3 regions of the Marinomonas sp. 63XJN7_9_ISO-PGPR-S23-217 genome follow, and region 3 is predicted to be linked to each of the others. Evidence: predicted binding sites of a transcription regulator. Region 3 holds the regulator's gene; each other region holds the start of a gene.
The links. Region 3 encodes FNR, which switches genes on or off when oxygen is low (the NO sensors DNR and NnrR bind a similar motif). Its sites were predicted from a motif close to TTGATNTANATCAA; they were not measured.
Positions count from the first base shown of each region.

Region 1: a site for FNR is predicted at 2,140-2,153, ahead of AC0VYI_RS23430 (cytochrome ubiquinol oxidase subunit I). Genes of this name have one in related genera too.
Region 2: a site for FNR is predicted at 1,636-1,649, ahead of AC0VYI_RS19450 (OmpW family outer membrane protein). Genes of this name have one in related genera too.

Region 1 is NZ_CM149678.1:5,051,487-5,055,769, forward strand. Features, by position in the region: gene AC0VYI_RS23420 (sigma-54-dependent transcriptional regulator) at 1-77, opposite strand, end outside; gene AC0VYI_RS23425 (ATP-binding protein) at 64-1,992, opposite strand; gene AC0VYI_RS23430 (cytochrome ubiquinol oxidase subunit I) at 2,366-3,787, shown strand; gene cydB (cytochrome d ubiquinol oxidase subunit II) at 3,784-4,283, shown strand, end outside.
Region 2 is NZ_CM149678.1:4,140,655-4,144,937, forward strand. Features, by position in the region: gene AC0VYI_RS19445 (bifunctional diguanylate cyclase/phosphodiesterase) at 1-725, opposite strand, end outside; gene AC0VYI_RS19450 (OmpW family outer membrane protein) at 944-1,561, opposite strand; gene AC0VYI_RS19455 (carboxylate/amino acid/amine transporter) at 1,891-2,769, shown strand; gene AC0VYI_RS19460 (mannose-1-phosphate guanylyltransferase/mannose-6-phosphate isomerase) at 2,782-4,197, opposite strand.
Region 3 is NZ_CM149678.1:2,766,187-2,770,469, forward strand. Features, by position in the region: gene AC0VYI_RS12915 (alpha/beta family hydrolase) at 1-241, opposite strand, end outside; gene hemN (oxygen-independent coproporphyrinogen III oxidase) at 405-1,775, shown strand; gene fnr (fumarate/nitrate reduction transcriptional regulator Fnr) at 1,791-2,552, shown strand; gene AC0VYI_RS12930 (adenine phosphoribosyltransferase) at 2,578-3,120, shown strand; gene AC0VYI_RS12935 (IS1182 family transposase) at 3,361-4,283, opposite strand, start outside.

The DNA of each region.
Region 1 (4,283 bases), 2.3 Mb from region 3:
TGCCTAGTCAACCAACGACCCGCTAATTCACGAAAAGCTGGTTCATCATCCACTAAAAGTATTTTATTGGTTGCCATAGATTTCATCCGTTGTTGATACTGATTGTTTATTAGATTGGGAACAGGGAAGGCTGAGTTCAAATGTCACTGGCCAGCCGAGATCGTTTCTGTGTTGAATCTCACCATGATGCGCATCAATTATCCGTCGAACAATGGCGAGTCCCAGCCCACTGCCCCCCGCTCGTTTCGTCACAAATGGCTGAAATAAAGACGTTTGTAACGACGTATCTATCCCAGGCCCATTATTATGTACTCGTATCTGTACAAACTGTGCGTTCACCGTTTTCGCGGTAATCCGCAAGCGAGGATTCGGTTGGTTGCGCAAAAAAGACACCGCATTATCAATTAAATTGTTGAACACTTGTTGCAGCCGCTGGGGATCGGCTTCTAGCACTAGGTTCTCTTCAATCTCCATATCCCATTGGATTCCTCCCAACTCGGTTTGCGCCAACATATCTTGGATCAAATTTCCTAGTGATATCGAAACGGGTTGCAGTGACAGTCCACCTGAATACACCAACATATCACTGACCAAACGGTCTGCACGTTTTAACTGCGTCTGGATATGTTGACGAATGTCGGAAGGCGTATCGTAAGCCGCCATGGCGATAATATTGAGGGGATTACGCAACTCATGGGCCATGGCTGCCGACAAGCCCCCAAGCTCCACTAAATGCTTCTCGTCTGAACGTTTTCGCTCGGCTTCGGCCAGAGCCAGTGAGCGCTCCAATAAGCCACAACTGGTCGAAAATAAAGAGCCAAACACCTCGGCGCTCAAGCGCATTCCTGGACTGGTATCGCCCCATCCAACAAGGCTATAGTGCCAACCGTTCTCTCCTCGAGAGACAGCCAAAGAAAGCCCTCCTTCCGTGTGTGCATTAAGCTCAAGAAGAGAAGGAATGTTTAAACGAATCAACACACGGTGTCTTATCTGTCGTGAGAGTAAGTGTTCACCAATTTTCACTAGCTCTTGCCAATCTTGAGCCTGGTTGAGTTGGGTAGACCAGGTTTCTAGGACGGTTTCATTAAGCGCCGCACCTGGGTAAATCAAACGGGAGATCAGACGACTCAGCGGTTGGTAAAGCAGTGTGGCAAGCAGTACAACCACCAAGGAATAGAGCCAAAGTTGCCAGCTAGGTACATTGGCTAACGCCTGTAATCCAAGGCGTCCGGACACCACACTGATGACGGCAATCAAGCATAAAATGACCAACATCATCGCGACCCAGAGCAAGGCGCGGTTAGCGAAGGCATTCACGGCTAAAATTTGATAGCGCACCACCGCATAGACTAGCAAGAGCAAATAAGTCGGCAGTAAGAGCATTGGGTAAGGAAACCAGCCAATACCAAACGAGGGGAAAACAAAACTGGTCGCAAGTAATAACCCCCAGGCACCAACGCCAAACATAGCTAAAATCGAGCGGCGCTTATTGCCTTTATGTCGATACCAGCCATATAACAAGACCCCATGAGCCAATACCCCCAATAACACGGTGTACACCAAGTTTCCAATGCCACTGCGGGTAAAAATGAAGAATGAATCCACTTGCAAGGTTTTGGTCGACGCACCGCCTTGTATCCACCAGCTCCATAGCACCACGACAACACTCGCCACATAAAACCACGGAATAGACTGTGACAAGCGCGTTAACCAAGGGGTTTGTGCTGGTCCCGAGTTCACAAAACGAATAGCAAAGTGCAAAAAGAAAGTCGGCATAAAGGGGTTGGCTAGGATGATACTCACCCCCAGCACGTCATAGCCTTGCAACATAGCCACATGACCAAAGCACCAAATGGCCATCATAATGGCAAATCCGGCTAGGGCTTGCAGATCGTGTTGCTTTCGAGCCCGCCATAATAACCATGCTCCGACCAAGAGGCCGCATACGCTGCATAACAACATGGCAATTTCGAGCATCAAAGAAAATGTCATTGTAAACCTCGTTTACACCTAAACAGAACAAAAATCGTAAACATTGTTTACATCTATATCAAGCATGAATTTTTTCTTCTTATATTTCATAAGGTTAAAGACAATTCACAGACTGGCATGGGCTTTGCTCTATGCAGAACAAATAAATTGATTTATCTCAATACTTCTTTAACTAATAGGATAGCCACCATGAATAATGCTTCTTTTATGACCGAAATCATCGCTTTTTTCATCATCATTTGCTTGGCAATTGCGCCGCTTGCGATCAAAGAATTGTCTAATAAAAAGTCTTAATTCACCGTTCACATCCTAACGGATAAGCCAAGGTTTTAAGGGGCTTATCCTCCAGTTCACTGCTTTATTAGGTCAATATATGGAACATCTAAACACTGAGATGCTATCGCGAGTGCAGTTCGCCTTTACCGTTAGCTTCCATATTATATTCCCCAGCATCACCATAGGGTTAGCGACCTTGATTGCGATCTGGGAAGGGTTATGGCTTAAAACCCACGACCCTCGCTATTTGCAACTTGCCAAGTTTTGGATTAAGCCTTTCGCCATTACCTTTGGTATGGGCGTGGTTGGCGGCATTGTTATGTCTTACGAATTTGGTACCAACTTTTCCAAATTCTCTGAGATAGCGGGGCCGGTGCTTGGTCCACTCTTAGTATACGAAGTACTGACGGCCTTCTTCCTTGAAGCCGGTTTCTTAGGTGTCATGCTGTTTGGCTGGCAACGGGTTGGACCAAAAGTACATTTCATCTCGACCCTTGTTGTGGCAATTGGTACCTGGATATCCGCTACTTGGATCATGGCAGCCAATTCCTGGATGCAAACCCCAGCGGGCTACAAAATCGTCAATGGCGTGTTTCATGTAGATAGCTGGATGGATGTTATTTTCAATCCATCCTTCCCTTATCGCGTTACCCACATGTTGTTGGCTTCGTTTATCACCGCCTGCCTATTGGTCGCTGGTGTGAGTGCTTTTTACTTATTGAAAAAGCAACACACGAACTTCGCCAAAAAAGGCCTATCCATGACCATGTGGATGTTGCTGGTGTTGACACTGGTTCAAGTAGAAGTGGGCGACCAATCAGGGCTTGAAGTCAAAGAACATCAGCCTGCCAAACTCGCCGCTATAGAGGGAATTTGGGAAGCAAAAGAGAGCAACGTTCCTTTACTGCTCTTTGCCATCCCTAATATGAAAACCGAACAAAATGATTACCAAGTCGGAATCCCGCATTTGGGCAGTCTCATTCTAACGCACTCTTTTGACGGCGCCGTCACAGGTCTTAAAGCCTTCCCTAAAGAAGACCGACCATACGCCCCCTTGGTATTCTGGTCGTTCCGCGTCATGGTTGGTTTGGGCATTGGTATGGTATTGATTGCATTAGCGGCTTTGGTATTGCGTCGCAAAGGCAGATTGTATGAAAACAAATGGTTTTTACGTGCCGTGGCGTTTTTTACGCCAATGGGGGTCGTTTCTACCATTGCAGGCTGGTATGTTGCCGAAGTGGGACGTCAGCCCTGGGTGGTTTATAACCTAGTTCGTACCGTCGATGTGGTGTCTCCATTGCCCGCACAGCGTGTCCTTTTTACCTTGATCGCCTTTGTTATTATCTACAGTTTATTGGGGCTTGTTTACTTGTACTTCATGCGCAAACTCATCCGCAAAGGGCCACCCAAAATGGCCACGCTTGAAAAGCAACTTATTGGTATGAATGCGCCAGGTTACGCCCTTGCTTGGGTAAAAAACCTTAAACATGAAGATCATCATCCAGAAGGAGAGAAATGATGGATTTAACCTTATTTTATTTCTTGGTTCTAGGCTTTGCTATCTTCATGTATGTCTCTCTAGATGGCTTTGATTTAGGTATTGGCATCTTATACCCCTGGTTCGATAAACCAGGGGAGAGAGATCATCTAATGCAGTCCATCTCACATGTATGGGATGGCAACGAAACCTGGATGGTGATGGGTGGTGCACTGTTATACGGCGTCTTTCCAGCAGTGTATGGCACATTACTGTCAACCTTGTACATCCCTTTGATGTTGATGTTGTTTGCCTTGATCTTCCGGGGTGTCGCCTTTGAATATCGCTTCAAATCTGATCGTTCTCGTGCCTATTGGGATCTTTCCTTTAGCGCCGGTTCTGCGATTGCCGCTTTCTGCCAAGGACTCATACTGGGCACCGTGGTACAGGGTATTCCAGCAGACTCCAGCGCCTTTTCCAGTCTGCATTGGATCACGCCCTTTACGGTCTTCACGGGCTTTGCAGTCATGGCAGGCTA
Region 2 (4,283 bases), 1.4 Mb from region 3:
GATAAAAACAACCGCCACATATTATTGGACACATTGATATTGCTCCAAGTCACAATGCCATCTAGAGGCTGAGCAGACTTCGCAAACACATTATCCTGCCCTTTATCTGGGTCAAAATAGCTAAGCTGATAACGAAACCCCTTCTTTTCAAGAGTGGGTAAACTGCTTGCCTTGATCAAACCATCCAAATTAATCAGAACAGAAATGACACCCCAAAATTCTTCAACCCCATTGTTTTCGATAAAAACCGGATTATAGCCAGTGATAGCTTCCCCTCCTTGAGTCAAATTAAACGGGCCATCTAAAGTGAGAGTTTTATTTCTAATGGCATCAAGCACACTTTTTCGATGCTTATCATCTTTTAAAATATCGTGCCCTAAGGCGGCTTCATTACCTTTTAATGGATAAATCATTGACACCACACCATTAGGTGCCAGCTGTAAGTTGGATATTCCTCCAATGGACTCAATCATATGATGGGCATAATCAGCAAAGCGTTCAGGAGAGTCTAAGCTCTTTCGCTCCAGCGCTAAAAAATACGTGGCGGATAATGCGCTAAGCAGACGACGTTCAATGACACGAGCCTGTGAGACCGCAACTTCCTGAATCAATGCGGCCTGTTCTTTACGCTTAATATCTTCTGTTTGTTGGGTAAAAAACGCGCCAATACATAACAGAGAGAAAAAGACGCCATAGCAGATAAAATTTCGTTTGCGTCGGGTCAAGAATACGCTCCCACCCCCATAAAAAAGTAAAGGAAGTATGAAACAGAACCGGCATATTCTCGTTATAGAATTAGTGAAAAGATGTAGCGAGAATTACATATCAATACGTAATACAACATCTTGTGGCGGAATAGATTAAAATCAACAAAGCTCTGATAACAAAAACCCTGACCTCTTTCGAGTATCAGGGTTTCCAGACTTAACTGTGTAACGACTGCTTAGAAGGTATAACCAACACCCACCATAACAGCAAGAGGGTTTACTTTAGTACTGATTGTACCAACAGCTGTATGAACATCGGTATCAATATTCATGTACCAAACAGAAGCGTTGGCAAACAGTTTATCACTAATCTTCATATCGACACCCGCTTGTGCAGCAAGCCCCCAAGTACCATCGACACTTACATTCGTGCCAGCTAACGCTCCTTTGCCTTTCGCATCAAAAAATACTGTGTGGTTTAAACCCGCCCCGACATAAGGACGAATATCACTGTTTGACTTGCCAAAATAATACTGTGCCATTAAAGAAGGCGGTAGTTCAGAAACTTCTGCCACTTTTCCAAGTTTAGAAGTAGATACATCATGTTTAAAAGGCGTCGCCAACAACAACTCAGCCCCAATATTATCAGTTATCATATAAGTCAATGTGGCAGCCAATTGAGTATCGTTACTGATTTTTAGTTCTTGGTTATCACTTACAGCAACGTCATCACTGCTTTCATTTGGCATCACGGTAGCAACACCACCACGAACGAAGAAATCGCCAGCTTGATGCGCCAAAGCAGCGGTAGAACAAAGAGCAGAAACAAGAGCCACAGGTAGTAAAGCTTTCATGATAGATTCCTTTTTTTCTTGATCAAACAAAGTTTCAATGACAAGAAAAGTAACAAGGATCTAACATTAAAATATTAATCTAGATCAATTTTTCTCTTTCCCAGCTTTTTTATAGATAAGAAATACCCACCCAGATCAATAAAATACAACTTGATAACCCAGAAAACATCGATTCATCATCTCTCTTTGTCATACAGCCGAGGCTCATATCTCTTTTTCCAAGCTTGAAAAAACAGCCAGTAAACCTAAAAAAAATTATGAGTTTACTAATTTACCTAATACACTGAAATCGGTAAACTTACGCCATCATCACACTGGAAACCAGATTCATGCCAATACTACTTGCCGTCACCCTGTTGTGGGCTTTTTCCTTTAGCTTAATCGGTGTCTATCTTGCCGGGCAAGTTGATGCCTGGTTCTCTGTATTAATGCGAGTATCACTTGCGACCTTGGTGTTTTTACCCTTTTTGAAATTACGTCAAATTGAAGCCAAAGTAGCACTACAGCTCATGGTGTGTGGCGCATTGCAACTTGGCATCATGTACGGTTTTTACTATCAATCCTTTCTCTTTTTGACGGTCCCCGAAGTCTTACTCTTTACCGTCATGACACCTATTTACGTCACCTTACTGAATGATCTGTTAGACCGCCGTTTGAATATTGGCTTTATTATCAGTGCCTTACTTGCCATTCTCGGTGCCGTCGCCATTCGCTACCAAGAAGTGAATGATGGATACATAAAAGGTCTTTTGATCGTTCAAGGAGCAAATTTATGCTTTGCCGCTGGTCAAGTGGGCTATAAGCGCATCATCGCCAAAGAGCGTCCAGACCTCCCCCAACGCACAGTATTTGGTTGGTTCTTTCTTGGTGCTCTTGCCGTAGTGATTCCTTGTTTCTTAATGCTGGGGAATATCAACAAACTCCCCACCACCCCTTTACAATGGAGCATCCTGGTTTATCTCGGTACCATCGCCTCAGGAGTCGGTTATTTCGCTTGGAACAAAGGGGCGACAATGGTCAATGTGGGAACCTTAGCCGTTGCCAATAATCTACTGATTCCTGCTGGTATTTTTGTCAATGTGGTTTTTTGGAACCATAATGCCGACATACTGCGGCTCTCTATTGGCGGTTCAATCATCCTATTAGCCTTAATTGTGAACGATAAATTCAACCAGAGATTCAGCAAGCACCTTACCAAAATGGCGTAAAAAGACCATGCTTTAACGTCCATAGTGATCATGGAATCGAACGATATCATCCTCGCCAAGGTAGCCTCCAGACTGTACCTCGATCAGTTCTAGGGCTATCTCTCCTAGGTTTTCAAGAGAATGAGTTTCCCCTAAAGGAATATAGGTGGACTCATTCTCCGAGAGAAGAAAGCTTTCATCACCCTTGTAAACTCTAGCCGAACCAGAGACCACAACCCAATGCTCAGCCCGATGGTAATGCATCTGCACACTGAGTTTTCCCCCTGGCCTGACGACAATACGCTTCACCTTGTAACGCTCACCCATCGCCATAACTTCATAACTCCCCCAAGGACGATGCACTTTTTTATGAAAACGATGCTCCTCACGACCACTAGCCTGAATACGTTGCACAATTTTCTTCAGTCCTTGTGAGTGCTGCTTATCCATTACCAAAACGGCATCTGCCGTTTCAATCACCACCAGATTGTCAACGCCGACCGTTGCCACTAAACGACTATCTGCTCTGACCAAACTATTTGAGGTAGTTTCAAGCATCACATCCCCCATTAGAGCATTATGACGTTCATCTTTCTCAGCGTGGTCGAATAGTGCCTCCCAAGATCCTACATCACTCCAATCGCCCTTATAAGCAATCACTTTGGCTCGTTCGGTTTTTTCCATAAGCGCATAATCAATGGACTCATTGGGGCAGGTCGAAAAACTCGCTTCATCAACACGAATAAAATCTAAGTCTTCTTTACGCTCCTGATAAGCCAAGCTCACCGACTGATGTATCTGTGCTTGATGTAATGCCAATTCAGTTAAGTAACACTCTGGTTTAAAAACAAACATGCCACTGTTCCAAAGATACTCTCCAGATGAGTAATAACGCTGAGCAGTGTCTTTATCTGGTTTTTCAACAAAGGCAGTAACGGATGTGCCATCCAGTGACTGAATATAGCCATAACCCGTTTCAGGTCGGGTAACTTCTATACCAAAGGTCACCAAGTTCCCCTTTTGGGCTACTTCAATGCTTTGCTTGATGGCCTCACCAAAAGCATCCAGATCCTTAATAAGGTGATCTGCAGGCAGCACTAGCATGATGCACTCTTGCTCCGAGTCATTGTCTTGCAGATGTCGTCGCTTAGCTTCTAGCGCCGCCAATGTAATAGCTGGTGCTGTATTACGCCCCACAGACTCCAGCATAATAGAGGCATTTTTTATGCTGAGCTCTTGTAGCTGTTGAGCCACTAAGAAACGATGCACCTCATTGCAAACAATGATAGGCGCATGCTCAGATAGCCCCTGCACGCGTAACAAGGTTTCTTGAAAAAGCGTATAAGTAGAACCGAATAAGTCAATAAACGGCTTGGCGGTATGGTGACGAGATAACGGCCATAATCGCTCGCCACTTCCCCCCGCTAAAATCACAGGAATGAGAACCACATTTGCTCCTTGTACACACAACGTAAGCCACTATTCTACCTAGATATAAAAAAACCCTGTCAAAACAGGGCTTTTTATACAAGCGC
Region 3 (4,283 bases):
TACCCGCAACAATGAGAGGGTCCGAGGCACTTAGGTAGTCAGCAAATTCTGGTATTAATGTATCGAAACGTGGCGGCGGACGCTTTTTTCCAGTGGCCTCTTGTTCCTGCATATAGGCAAAAGTCACGGGTATGACAGGGCAACCTTTTTCTCCTAACTGCTGGCTAATGCGTTGTAGAAAGTCACTATTTTTGTGACCGACGCCCGCTCCATGAGCAAGATAGATAGGCAATATTTGCATGGCTTCATCTCAACACTAAAAACGAGTTTTTTAACTTGAATAAAAAGTTTCTCTCTTGAACTTAGCAAGATTTTTATTTTGACCTTAAAACCTTGATCCAAGTCATACGAACAGAATCCCCATAAGAGTAAACTGCCATTAGAAAATTTAATAGGAAAACATCATGATCTGGGATCCATTACTCATTCAAAAATACAACTTATCAGGCCCTCGGTATACTTCCTATCCGACAGCTCCGTTGTTCGATGCCTCCATCAGCAAAATTGCTCTCATCGATAGAATGTTAAGGCCTTCAGACGCCCCAATCAGCCTCTACTTCCACATCCCATTTTGCGCTCATCTTTGTTACTACTGCGCCTGCAACAAAATTGTGACAAAACAATACGACAAGGGCGAGGAGTATGTGGAGTTATTAGGAGAGGAAATACGCCTACGCAGCTTAATGATTGACGCTGATCGTCCGGTGACACAACTGCACTTCGGAGGTGGCACACCAACCTTTTTGTCTGAGTCACAATGGCAGCAGTTATTTGATGTAATCAATAGACATTTTTCTTTGATTACCAATGGCAGTCAGGACTATAGCGTTGAGATTGACCCTCGAGAGATTAGCAAGTCAAAACTGACACTTCTGACAACCATGGGCATAAATCGCGTCAGCATAGGCGTTCAGGATTTCGATATATCGGTCCAAAAAGCCATTCACCGCATACAACCTGTTGAAATAGTTGAAAAGCTCGTCAATGACTGCCGCGAACTCGGTATACGTTCTATTAACTTCGATTTAATTTATGGCTTACCGTTTCAAACTCTAGACGGTTTTAAAGAGACGCTGAATATCGTTTTGAGATTACAACCAGAACGTATTTCCGTCTTTAACTACGCTCACTTACCTGAGCGGTTCCCAGCGCAAAAACGGATTCCAGAGGAGAACCTACCTTCTGCAGAAATGAAGCTGCATATACTCAAAATGACCATTGATACATTAATAGAAAATGGCTACGTCTATATTGGCATGGACCATTTTGCTAAGCCTGATGATACGTTGACGATTGCTCAAAACGAAGGCAAATTGCAACGTAATTTTCAGGGGTACACCACCCATGCAGATACAGATTTGATTGCCTTTGGCGTATCCGCGATCAGCAACTTAAGCGGCGTGTATATCCAAAACCATACTGACTTGTCTCTTTACCAAAATAGCATTGAAAACGGTCAACTCCCTATTATGAAAGGCTATATCAGCGATAATGATGACAGAATTAGACATCGAGTCATTATGACGCTTATCAGTCAATTTAGATTAAGCTTTCAAGCCATAGAACAAGAGTTTACTATACGCTTTAAAGAGTACTTCGCAGTAGAGCTTGCTAAATTAAAGCAGCTAGAATTGGATGGCATCATTGAAATTCTGAGCCAGCAAGAAGATACTATTATAAAAGTAACAGATCGGGGACGATTACTTATTCGCTGCGTATGCATGGTTTTTGACAAACATTTGAACAGCGTAGTCAAGTATTCAAAAGTAATATAATCTAGGGAGAGTGAAATGCCCGCAACACACACACAATCACGTTTTAGCAGTAAGTTATCTTCTCAGTGTCAAAATTGTAGCTTAAGTGCGCTATGCCTACCTATCGCTCTGGCAGACGAAGATATTAATCGATTAGATCAAATCATTGAGCGAAAACGCCCTCTAAAGAAGGGGGAGGTGTTATTCCATCAAGGCCAACCTTTTAGTTCTGTCTTTGCCGTGAGAACCGGCACACTAAAGACTTTTAATATTACCTCTTCAGGCGAAGAACAAATCACAGGCTTCTATTGCCCTAGCGAACTGGTTGGTCTAAGCGGTATCGATGATAATACCTACCCTATTTCTGCTAAAGCACTAGAAACAACCACCGTATGCGAAATCCCATTCAGTCATTTGGAGAATCTTTCCGCACAAATCCCGTCACTCAAACACCAGATGTTCAAAGTAATGAGCCGTAAAATTGGCGATGATCAGCAAATGATGGTACTTCTGGGCAAAAAGAATGCTGACGAAAAAGTAGCCTCATTCCTTCTTAACCTATCGAACCGCTTTAAAAAGCGTGGTTATTCAGCGACGTCCTTCCGACTTTCCATGTCCCGTGGTGAAGTGGGTAACTATTTAGGCTTAGCAGTAGAAACAGTTAGTCGTGTGATCACACGCTTTCAAAAAAACGAATTAATCCAAGTAGATGGTAAAGAAATTTCCATTATTGACTTGCCAGAAATGCAAAAACTCGTGGGAGTTGCGCCTGACTGTGGTAAAATAGCTCAGTTTTGAACTACAAACTAGGCGCACTTTGATTATGCTGTATGATGATTTCTACGTTAAGTCATTAATTCGTTCTGTTGAAGACTGGCCAAAGCCAGGCATCAACTTTCGAGATATCACCCCTATTTTTAGCGACCCAAAAGGCATGCGTATGGTCGTTGATGCTTATGTGCATCGCTATATTACCAGCGATATTACTCATATCGCTTGTATTGATGCTCGTGGCTTTTTGATCGCGGCCGTACTGGCATATGAACTACAAAAACCGCTGATTTTGATCCGTAAAAAAGGGAAACTGCCTGGCAAAACCATTTCACAAGCGTACGACTTAGAATACGGTTCCGCTGAGTTGGAAATTCAGGAAAACTCAGTAAAAACTGGCGATAATGTTTTATTGTTTGATGATCTTATTGCTACAGGTGGCACCCTATTAGCAGCTATTGAGCTATTAACGAGCCAAGGTGCAGAGGTTAAAGAAGTGGCCGCTATTATTGACCTGCCCGATCTAGGTGGAAGCCAAAAATTACAGGATAGAAACATCCCCGTTTTTAATCTGTGTGCGTATGAAGGTGATTAATCATCTATTTGCCTTTATTCACTAGAGGCAGTCTAAAGCATCAATAAAAAAGGTGGCGAATGCCACCTCAGGTTACTGATAAACCCCAGTTTTTTGCTGGGGTTTTATTTTTCTGAGTCTTTTGCTCACATTCCTTCCTAAGTGACTCAAGATATCTCATTAGTTACTTAGAGCTCTTTGAGGCCTTTTATTAAGGCTCTGACTATCGATTTCGTCATTTTTTTGAACAAATAAAAGCCTCTAGCTAAGCATTAAGGCTATCTTTTTCATATTTTGGGCGGCTGCCGTTAATAGACATTGAGAAGCTACTTTATCTGTTCCTCGAAATCGTGCATATCGATAGCCATGCAGCTCTTTTGCGTCGGCAAAACTTCGTTCCACGGTTTCCTTTCGTCTGGCATAAATGACTTTGCCTAATGGGGTTAGCCGATGGGCATTGATGCGTTCTTTGCTATCTTCCCAAACATGACGCGTAATGGTTTTGACCGATTTTTTGTTTGTGGTGCAGCGGTGCTTTTCTGGGCAGTTCGCGCAGATCAGGCTATCTGAGTCGTAGTGACGGTAACCTTCTCGAGAAGTGGTTTTGTAAATGAGTTTTTCACCTTGCGGACAGAAGTAGACATCTTGTTCCCTGTCGTACTTGTATTCGCGTTTATAGAAGAAGCCTTTCTTGTGATTAGGACGACGATAGCCCATCACGGCATAGATATGTCGTTCTTCTAACCCATGACAAACTGCCGAGGTAAAGTACCCCGCATCGACTCCGACCGATGTGATGAAAAGCTTAAAGCGTTCTTTGATTCGGTCCAATCGCTCTAAATAAGGGACAGCATCGTGGACATTGCCTGCGGTGACGTGTACGTCAGTAATAATGTTGCAACGTGCATCAACCGTTCGGTGATCTAAGTAGAAGAACCCTTTGGGCTTAGTATCTCGTACCATATAGCCACTCTCTGGATCCGTCGTACTCTGCTTGATTTCACGACTCTCCACCTTGTTTTTTTCAGGTGGTAAAGGCTTTTTTCCATGAACGAGTCGATCCTCCTCAACGGCCTTATCGAGCTCATCCATATACGCCTGTCGGGACTGTTCAACCACTACTTTTTCAAAATGCTTTTTGTTCGCATTGGCTTTAAGGTGTGTGGAGTCCGTATAAAAGGTGT